One region of the Streptomyces sp. NPDC043685 genome, then DNA from elsewhere that is predicted to be linked to it. Evidence: riboswitches for the same ligand, from Rfam matches in the RefSeq annotation. Region 1 holds a riboswitch; the other holds the start of a gene.
The links. A riboswitch is a leader RNA that binds a small molecule or an ion and turns the genes downstream of it on or off. The one in region 1 is predicted to bind thiamine pyrophosphate.
Positions count from the first base shown of each region.

Region 2: another riboswitch for thiamine pyrophosphate. It lies ahead of thiO (glycine oxidase ThiO); the one in region 1 lies ahead of AC0665_RS33590 (thiamine ABC transporter substrate-binding protein).

Region 1 is NZ_JBWKCH010000012.1:201,380-205,453, forward strand. It holds gene rlmN (dual-specificity RNA methyltransferase RlmN) at 111-1,217, shown strand; TPP riboswitch at 1,257-1,363, shown strand; gene AC0665_RS33590 (thiamine ABC transporter substrate-binding protein) at 1,488-2,525, shown strand; gene AC0665_RS33595 (ABC transporter permease) at 2,501-4,074, shown strand, end outside.
Region 2 is NZ_JBWKCH010000008.1:413,080-417,153, reverse strand. It holds gene thiS (sulfur carrier protein ThiS) at 1-199, opposite strand, end outside; gene thiO (glycine oxidase ThiO) at 196-1,368, opposite strand; TPP riboswitch at 1,366-1,477, opposite strand; gene AC0665_RS27310 (avidin-fold protein) at 1,530-1,880, shown strand; gene AC0665_RS27305 (NAD(P)/FAD-dependent oxidoreductase) at 1,913-3,154, shown strand; gene AC0665_RS27300 (Rv2175c family DNA-binding protein) at 3,266-3,631, shown strand; gene thiE (thiamine phosphate synthase) at 3,912-4,074, shown strand, end outside.

The DNA.
Region 1 (4,074 bases):
CCCTGGGCCGTCCGAGGTCGACCAACGCTCCCAGCCGGCACCCACGGGTGACCACCCCCACCCCACTCCGGCCTGGGCTCCCCGAGTTGATCTGCGACACTGGGAGGGTTATGCCGAAGCCCGGAGAACTCACTTTCGTAGCCCCCCGCGGAGCCAAGAAGCCGCCGCGGCATCTCGCCGATCTCACTCCCGCCGAGCGCAAGGAGGCCGTCGTCGCGGTCGGGGAGAAGCCGTTTCGTGCCAAGCAGCTCTCGCAGCACTACTTCGCGCGGTACGCGCATGATCCGGAGCAGTGGACCGACATCCCCGCCGGGTCCCGGGAGCGGCTGCGGGAGGCGCTGCTGCCCGAGCTGATGACCGTCGTGCGGCATCTGTCGACCGACGAGGGCACCACCCGCAAGACGCTGTGGCGGCTGTTCGACGGGACGCTCGTCGAGTCCGTGCTGATGCGCTACCCGGACCGGGTGACCATGTGCATCAGCTCGCAGGCCGGGTGCGGGATGAACTGCCCGTTCTGTGCCACCGGGCAGGCTGGGCTGGACCGGAATCTGTCCACCGCCGAGATCGTGCACCAGATCGTGGACGGCATGCGCGCCCTCAGGGACGGAGAGGTGCCCGGGGGTCCTGCGCGGCTCAGCAACATCGTCTTCATGGGCATGGGCGAGCCGCTCGCCAACTACAACCGGGTCGCCGGTGCCATCCGGCGGCTCACCGACCCCGAGCCCGACGGGGTGGGTCTCTCCCAGCGCGGCATCACCGTCTCGACGGTCGGGCTCGTCCCGGCCATCCACCGGTTCTCCGACGAGGGCTTCAAGTGCCGCCTCGCCATCTCGCTGCACGCCCCCGACGACGAGCTGCGCGACACCCTCGTCCCGGTCAACACCCGCTGGAAGGTCCGCGAGGTGCTGGACGCCGGCTTCGAGTACAGCGCCAAGTCGGGCCGCCGGCTGTCGATCGAGTACGCGCTGATCAGGGACATCAACGACCAGGCCTGGCGCGGTGACCGTCTCGGCAGGATGCTCAAGGGCAGGCCGGTGCACGTCAACCTGATCCCGCTGAACCCGACCCCCGGGTCCAAGTGGACCGCCTCCCGGCCCGAGGACGAGAAGGCCTTCGTGGAGGCCATCGCCGCCCATGGTGTGCCGGTGACGATCCGGGACACCCGTGGTCAGGAGATCGACGGGGCGTGTGGTCAGCTCGCGGCCACCGAACGGTAGTCTGACCGTCGTAAGCACACCTGCATATTCGACATCTGCACATTCCGACAGGGGAGCGCCACAGCGCTGAGAGTGCGGCACACGGCCGCAGACCCTCCGAACCTGGCCCAGGTCATTCTGGGTAGGGAGATCGGTCACCACTCGAGCTGTTGCGCCCTGCCCGGGACCCCGTAAGTCCCGGGCAGGGCCGCGTCTTCTCCTGGTCACTCCAGGAGGAATCCAGTGAGCATCAACGCAAAGCGGCTGACGGCGGCGGTCGTCGGGCTGGGCATGGCCGGCACGCTCGCCGCGTGCGGGTCGTCCGACGGCGGTCAGGGGTCCGGCGACTCCAAGACCGTCACGCTCGTCAGCCACGACTCGTGGGCCGCGTCCAAGGACGTCATCGCCGCCTTCGAGAAGCAGTCCGGCTACAAGGTCCGGGTGCTGAAGGACGGCGACGCCGGGCAGGCCGTCAACAAGGCCATCCTGACCAAGGACAACCCGCAGGGCGACGTCTTCTTCGGCGTCGACAACACCCTGCTCTCGCGAGCTCTCGACAACGGGCTGTTCCAGTCGTACGAGGCGAAGGGGTCGGAGCAGGTCAAGGCCGCGTACCGGGTCGACCAGGGCAAGCACCGGGTCACGCCCGTCGACACCGGCGACATCTGCGTCAACTACGACAAGAAGTACTTCGCCGATCACAAGCTGCAGCCGCCGCGGAGCTTCGACGATCTCGTCAAGCCGCAGTACAGGAACCTGCTGGTGACCGAGAACGCCTCCGCCTCCTCACCCGGCCTCGGCTTCCTGCTCGGCACCGCCGCGAAGTACGGCGACCAGGGCTGGGAGGGGTACTGGAAGAAGCTCAAGGCCAACGGCGTGAAGGTCGTCGACGGCTGGGAGCAGGCCTACAACGAGGAGTTCTCCGGCTCGGCCGGCGGCAAGAAGGCCAAGGGCGACCGGCCGCTCGTCGTGTCGTACGCCTCCTCGCCGCCCGCCGAGGTCGTCTTCGCCGACCCGAAGCCGAGCACCGCCCCGACCGGCGTCGCCGAGGGCACCTGCTTCCGGCAGGTCGAGTACGCCGGGTTGCTCGCCAACGCGAAGAACGCCAAGGGCGGCAAGGCGTTCCTGGACTTCCTGCTCAGCAAGCGGTTCCAGGAGGACATGCCCATGAACATGTTCGTGTACCCGGTGCGCGAGGGCGCCCAGGTGCCGCCGGAGTTCGTGACGTACGGGCCGCAGGCGAAGGACCCCGAGACCATGGATCCGGCGAAGATCGCCGACCACCGTGACCAGTGGGTCAAGTCGTGGACGTCACTCGTACTGAAGTAGTCCGCACCAGGCGCGGGAGCGCGGCGCGGCTCGGTCTCCTGGCCGTGCCCGTCGCGTTCTTCGCCGTCTTCTTCGCCTATCCCGTCGCCGCGATCGTCGCCCGCGGTCTGAAGGCCGGCGGGACCTGGCACCTCGGGCGGATCGGGGAGGTGCTGGCACAGTCCGACGTGCGGCACGTGCTGTGGTTCACCACCTGGCAGGCACTCGTCTCCACCGCGCTCACGCTGATCGTGGCGCTGCCCGGCGCCTATGTCTTCGCACGCCTCGACTTTCCCGGCAAGCAGGTCCTGCGGGCGGTTGTGACCGTTCCGTTCGTGCTGCCGACGGTCGTCGTCGGCACGGCGTTCCTGGCGCTGGTCGGGCGAGGCGGGCTGCTCGACGAGCTGTGGGGCCTGCGCCTGGACACCACCGTGTGGGCGATCCTGCTCGCGCACGTCTTCTTCAACTACGCGGTGGTCGTCCGTACCGTCGGCGGACTCTGGGCGCAGCTCGACCCGCGGCAGGAGGAGGCCGCCCGGATGCTGGGGGCGTCCCCGCTGAAGGCCTGGCGGCAGGTCACCCTGCCCGCCCTCGCCCCGGCCGTGGCCGCCGCCGCGCTCATGGTCTTCCTGTTCACGTTCACCTCGTTCGGTGTCGTGCAGATCCTCGGCGGGCCCACGTTCTCCACCCTGGAGGTGGAGATCTACCGGCAGACGTCCGAGATCTTCGACCTGTCCACCGCGGCCGTACTCACCATGATCCAGTTCGTGGCGGTGGGGGCGATCCTCGCGGTGCACGCCTGGACCGTGCGCCGGCGGGAGACCGCGCTGCGGCTGGTGGACGCGTCCGTGACCGCGCGCGGGCCACGCGGCGCGGGGCAGTGGGCACTGCTGGGCGGGGTGCTCGCCACCGTCGCCGTGCTGCTCGTGCTGCCGCTCGCCGTGCTGGTGCAGCGGTCCCTGGGCGCGCCGGACCTCGGCTACTACCGGGCGCTGACCCGTGAGGACGGGGGAGTGTTCCTGGTGCCGCCCATCGAGGCGATCGGCAACTCCCTGTCGTACGCGGTCGCCGCCACGCTCATCGCGGTGGTGATCGGCGGGCTCGCCGCGGTGGCGCTCACCCGCCGGGACGCCGGGCGGTTCGTGCGCGGCTTCGACGCGCTGCTGATGCTGCCGCTCGGGGTGTCCGCGGTGACCGTCGGCTTCGGGTTCCTGATCTCCCTCGACGAGCCGCCGCTGGATCTGCGGTCCTCGTGGATCCTCGTGCCGCTCGCCCAGGCGCTGGTGGGGGTGCCGTTCGTCGTCCGCACCATGCTGCCCGTGCTGCGCGCCGTGGACACGCGGCTGAGGGAGGCCGCCTCGGTGCTGGGGGCCTCGCCCTGGCGGGTGTGGCGGGAGGTGGACCTGCCGATGGTGCGGCGGGCGCTGCTGATCGCGGCCGGGTTCGCCTTCGCCGTGTCCCTCGGGGAGTTCGGCGCGACGGTGTTCATCGCACGGCCCGACCGGCCGACGCTGCCGGTGGCCGTGGCGCGGCTGCTGGGGCGGCCCGGGGACCTCAACTACGGCCAGGC
Region 2 (4,074 bases), on a different contig from region 1:
AGCCTCCTTGGACGGCGGTGAGGACTTCCACGCGGTCTCCCTCGGCCAGGGGCGTGGAGGGCCACTGCGCGCGCGGGACGACCATCTCGTTGAGGGCGGCGGCCACGCCCGAGGGCGAGGCGGTGAGCGACCTCACGACGGTGTCGAGAGCCGTGCCGGGCCGGACGTCCCGGGGCTCGCCGTTGACGGAGATGTTCATGCGGGCTGCTCCGTGAGTGCGGTGGCGGGACTGAAGCGCTTCGGCGTGAAGGGCCGGGCCTCCTCGGGGAGTTCACCCGTCGCCAGGACGTGCGCCAGGGCGTCGCCGGTCACGGGCGTGAGCAGGACGCCGTTGCGGTAGTGCCCGGTGGCCAGCAGCAGGCCCTCCAGGCCGGTCGGGCCGAGCAGGGGCGCGTTGTCGGGGGAAGCGGGACGCAGCCCGGCCCGGGTCTCGGTGAGCGGCAGCTCGGTGATGCCCGGCACCAGTTCGTGCGCGTCCCGCAGCAGCTCGTACACGCCGCCCGCGGTCACGGTGGTGTCCCAGCCCATTTCCTCGCTGGTGGCCCCGATGACGAGTTCGCCGCTCGTGCGCGGCACCAGGTAGACGTGGCTGCCGCGCACCACCGCGCGCACGGTCCGGCTCAGGAACGGCCCGTGCCGGTGCGGCATGGTCAGCCGCAGGACCTGTCCCTTCACCGGGCGCACCGGCGGCAGCACGTCCTGCGGGACGCCGGCGAGCCGCCCGCTCAGGCTGCCCCCGGCGAGCACCACCTGCCCGGCGGCCGCCTCGGTCCCGTCGGCCAGGACGACACCCGTGGCCCGCTCCCGTACGACGGTCAGCCGCTCCGCCCACGTCCGGTGGAAGACCACGCCCGTGCGCTCGCAGGCCGCCACCAGGGCCCCGGCCAGCCGCCGCGGATCGATCTGGTGATCGCCGTCGACCCGCAGCCCGCCGCGCACACCCGGCGCGAGCATCGGCTCCAGACGCCGGCACTCGCGCCCCGACAGCCACTGCGACTCCAGGCCCGACTGCTGTTGCAGGACGTGCAGTTCACGCAGGTGGGCCCGGTCGTCGGCGTCCAGGGCCACGGCGAGCGTGCCGCAGCGGCGGTAGCCGAGGTCCCGGCCGGTCAGCTCGGTGAGCTCGGCGGCGAAATCCGGGTAGCGCCGGGCGGAGGCGAGGTTCAGGCCGAGCAGGGTCTGCTCGCCGTAGTGCAGTTCCGTGACGGCGGCCAGCATGCCGGCCGCCACCTGTGCGGCTCCGCCGCCCGGCTCGGGGTCCACGACGGCGGTGGCGAGACCGCGTTGCGCGGCCCGCCAGGCCGTCACCAGGCCGATGATCCCGCCCCCGATGACCAGGACGTCTGACGATGTGGACGTAGGCGACATGGGCGTCCAGCCCCTCCCTTCGCCGGCATGACCCGGATCAGGTTCGTACGGTCGGAGGCCGCCAGCCTCCCTCTCAGCCCGGTGCGTCCGGGCTCCCGCGAGTGCTTTACGTTGGCCACCCTAGCCCGATGCCGCAGCCCGCAGTAAGGGAGCCTCCGCCCATGGCCCGATCCCTCGACGGTCTCGTCCTGGCCCCGGTCGCCGACCAGGCACCGGGTCAGGTGGGCAGCCGCACCCGGTTCACGTACCACGAGCGGGCGGGCGAGATCTGGGCCGAGTACACGGGCGGCGACGTCGTACGAGGGCATCTCGTGGGTACCCGGGAAGGTGACCGGCTGGACTTCCGGTACGTCCAGCTGGGCCGGGACGGCACCACCTCCTCGGGGCACTGCGTCTCGACGGTCGTGGACCTGCCCGACGGGCGGGTGCGGCTGGAGGAGACCTGGGAGTGGGAGTCCCGGCGGGGCAAGGGCACGAGCGTTGTGGAGCAGGTCACGGCGCATGAGCACTGACTGACCATCCGTCAGGTGTCTATGGTGATCAGGTGAGCGAGCAGACGCAGGAACCAGGGTCGTCCGCGCCACGGCGCGTGGTCGTGGCGGGCGCGGGCATGGCCGGGGTGCAGACCGCCGTCGCGCTGCGCGAGCAGGGCTTCACCGGCGACGTGATCCTCATCGGCGCCGAGCCCCACCAGCCCTACGACCGGCCCCCGTTGTCGAAGGCCGTCCTACTCGGCAAGTCCGAGGGCTCCGCCTTCGACGTCGACTTCGAGGCCCTCGGCATCGAACTGCGGCTCGGCTGCGAGGTGCTGGGCCTGCGCGCGGCCGACCACGAACTGGACACCGAGGACGGGCCGGTGCCCTACGACGTCCTGGTCGTGGCGACCGGCGCCGAACCGGTCCGGCTGCCCGGCACGGAGGGCGTGCCGGGCGTGCATCTGCTGCGCACCCTGGACGACGCCGAGCGGCTGCGGCCGGTGCTGGCCCGCCGGCACGACATCGTGGTGGTCGGCGCGGGCTGGATCGGCGCGGAGTTCGCCACGGCCGCGCTCGAGGCGGGCTGCGCGGTGACCGTCGTGGAGGCCGCCGGACGCCCGCTCACCGGGGCGCTGCCCGCCGAGGTCGCGGCCCCCATGACCGGCTGGTACGCCGACGCGGGCGCGGTTCTGCGGACGCACGCGCGCGTGGAGCGCGTCGAGCCCGGCGCGGTGTTCCTCGACGACGGCTCGCGGCTGCCGGCGGGCGCGGTCGTCGTCGGCATCGGCGCCCGCCCCGCGACGGCCTGGCTGGCCGGCTCCGGCGTGGAGCTCGGCGCCCACGCCGAGATCGTGGCCGACGAGCACCTGCGCACGTCCGTGCCGGACGTGTACGCGGTCGGTGACTGCGCCTCCTTCCCCTCCGGGCGCTACGGCGAGCGCCTGCTGATCCACCACTGGGACAACGCCCTCCAGGGGCCGCGCACGGTCGCCGTGAACATCGTGGGCCGGGCCTCGGGGGAGCCACCGGCTGTCTACGACCCGGTGCCGTACTTCTGGTCCGAGCAGTTCGGGCGGTTCGTCCAGTACGCCGGGCACCACGCGGCCGCGGACACCACCCTGTGGCGGGGCGACCCCTCCGGACCGGCCTGGACGGTGTGCTGGCTGCGCGGTGAGCGGCTGGTCGCGCTGCTGGCGGTCGGCCGGCCCCGGGACCTCGCCCAGGGCCGCCGCCTGATCGAGGCGGGCACACCGATGAACCCGGGGCTGCTGGCGGATCCGGCCAGGCCCCTGAAGGCGGCGACGGCTTAAGGCCCGGGGCCGTCGCGAGGGGGGCCGGGCGGCGCTGCCGGGCCCGGCGCGTCCGCCCAGGTGGACGGGGCCGACTTCCGACTGTCGGTGGCGAATGGCAGGCTTGTTTCCGTGACCGAGATTGACGCAAAGATCGATGCTCTCGTCCCCGCCTGGCTCACCCTCCCCGACATCGCCGAACAGCTCGGCGTCGAGGTGACGCGTGTGCGGCAGCTGGTCAAGGACGGCCAGCTCATCGCCGTACGCCGGGGTGAGAACCGCGCGCTGCACGTCCCCGCCGCCTTCATCGACGGGGACAAGGTCGTCAAGGGCCTGTCCGGGACCTTGACGCTCCTGCGGGACGACGGCTTCACGGACGAAGAGATGCTGGAGTGGCTCTTCACCCCGGACCCCAGCCTGCCCGGCACGCCCGCGCAGGCACTCAGCGAGAATCGCGGCACGGAGGTGAAGCGCCGCGCCCAGGCGCTCGCGGTCTGACCCGGCCGCGACGGGACAACCGCCCGGCGCCGCGCCTGCGGAGCCGGGCCTGAACAACCGCCCCACCTGAGGGCCGTGGCCGTGGGGCCACGGCCCGGGAGCGCCCGGGGCGGTGGCGGCCCGGGGCAGGCGTAAGGTGCCCGAGGCGTTCGCGCGGACCCGCGCCGGACGGCACGGGCCGTGTCCGCGCCGCCGGACCCGCGCGGGCGCACCCGCACGCCGCCGACGGGCGTACGGACCCATCGGGTCCGCCACGCCACCGACACCCTGGGGGACACGCATGACCGGCACCGCCGCCGCCACCGCACGGGCCCAGCTCGCCGACGCCCGGCTCTACCTGTGCACCGACGCGCGCAAGCGGCAGGGCGACCTCGGGGAGTTCCTCGACGCCGTGCTGAGCGGCGGGGTCGACATCGTGCAGTTGCGCGACAAGGGCATGGAGG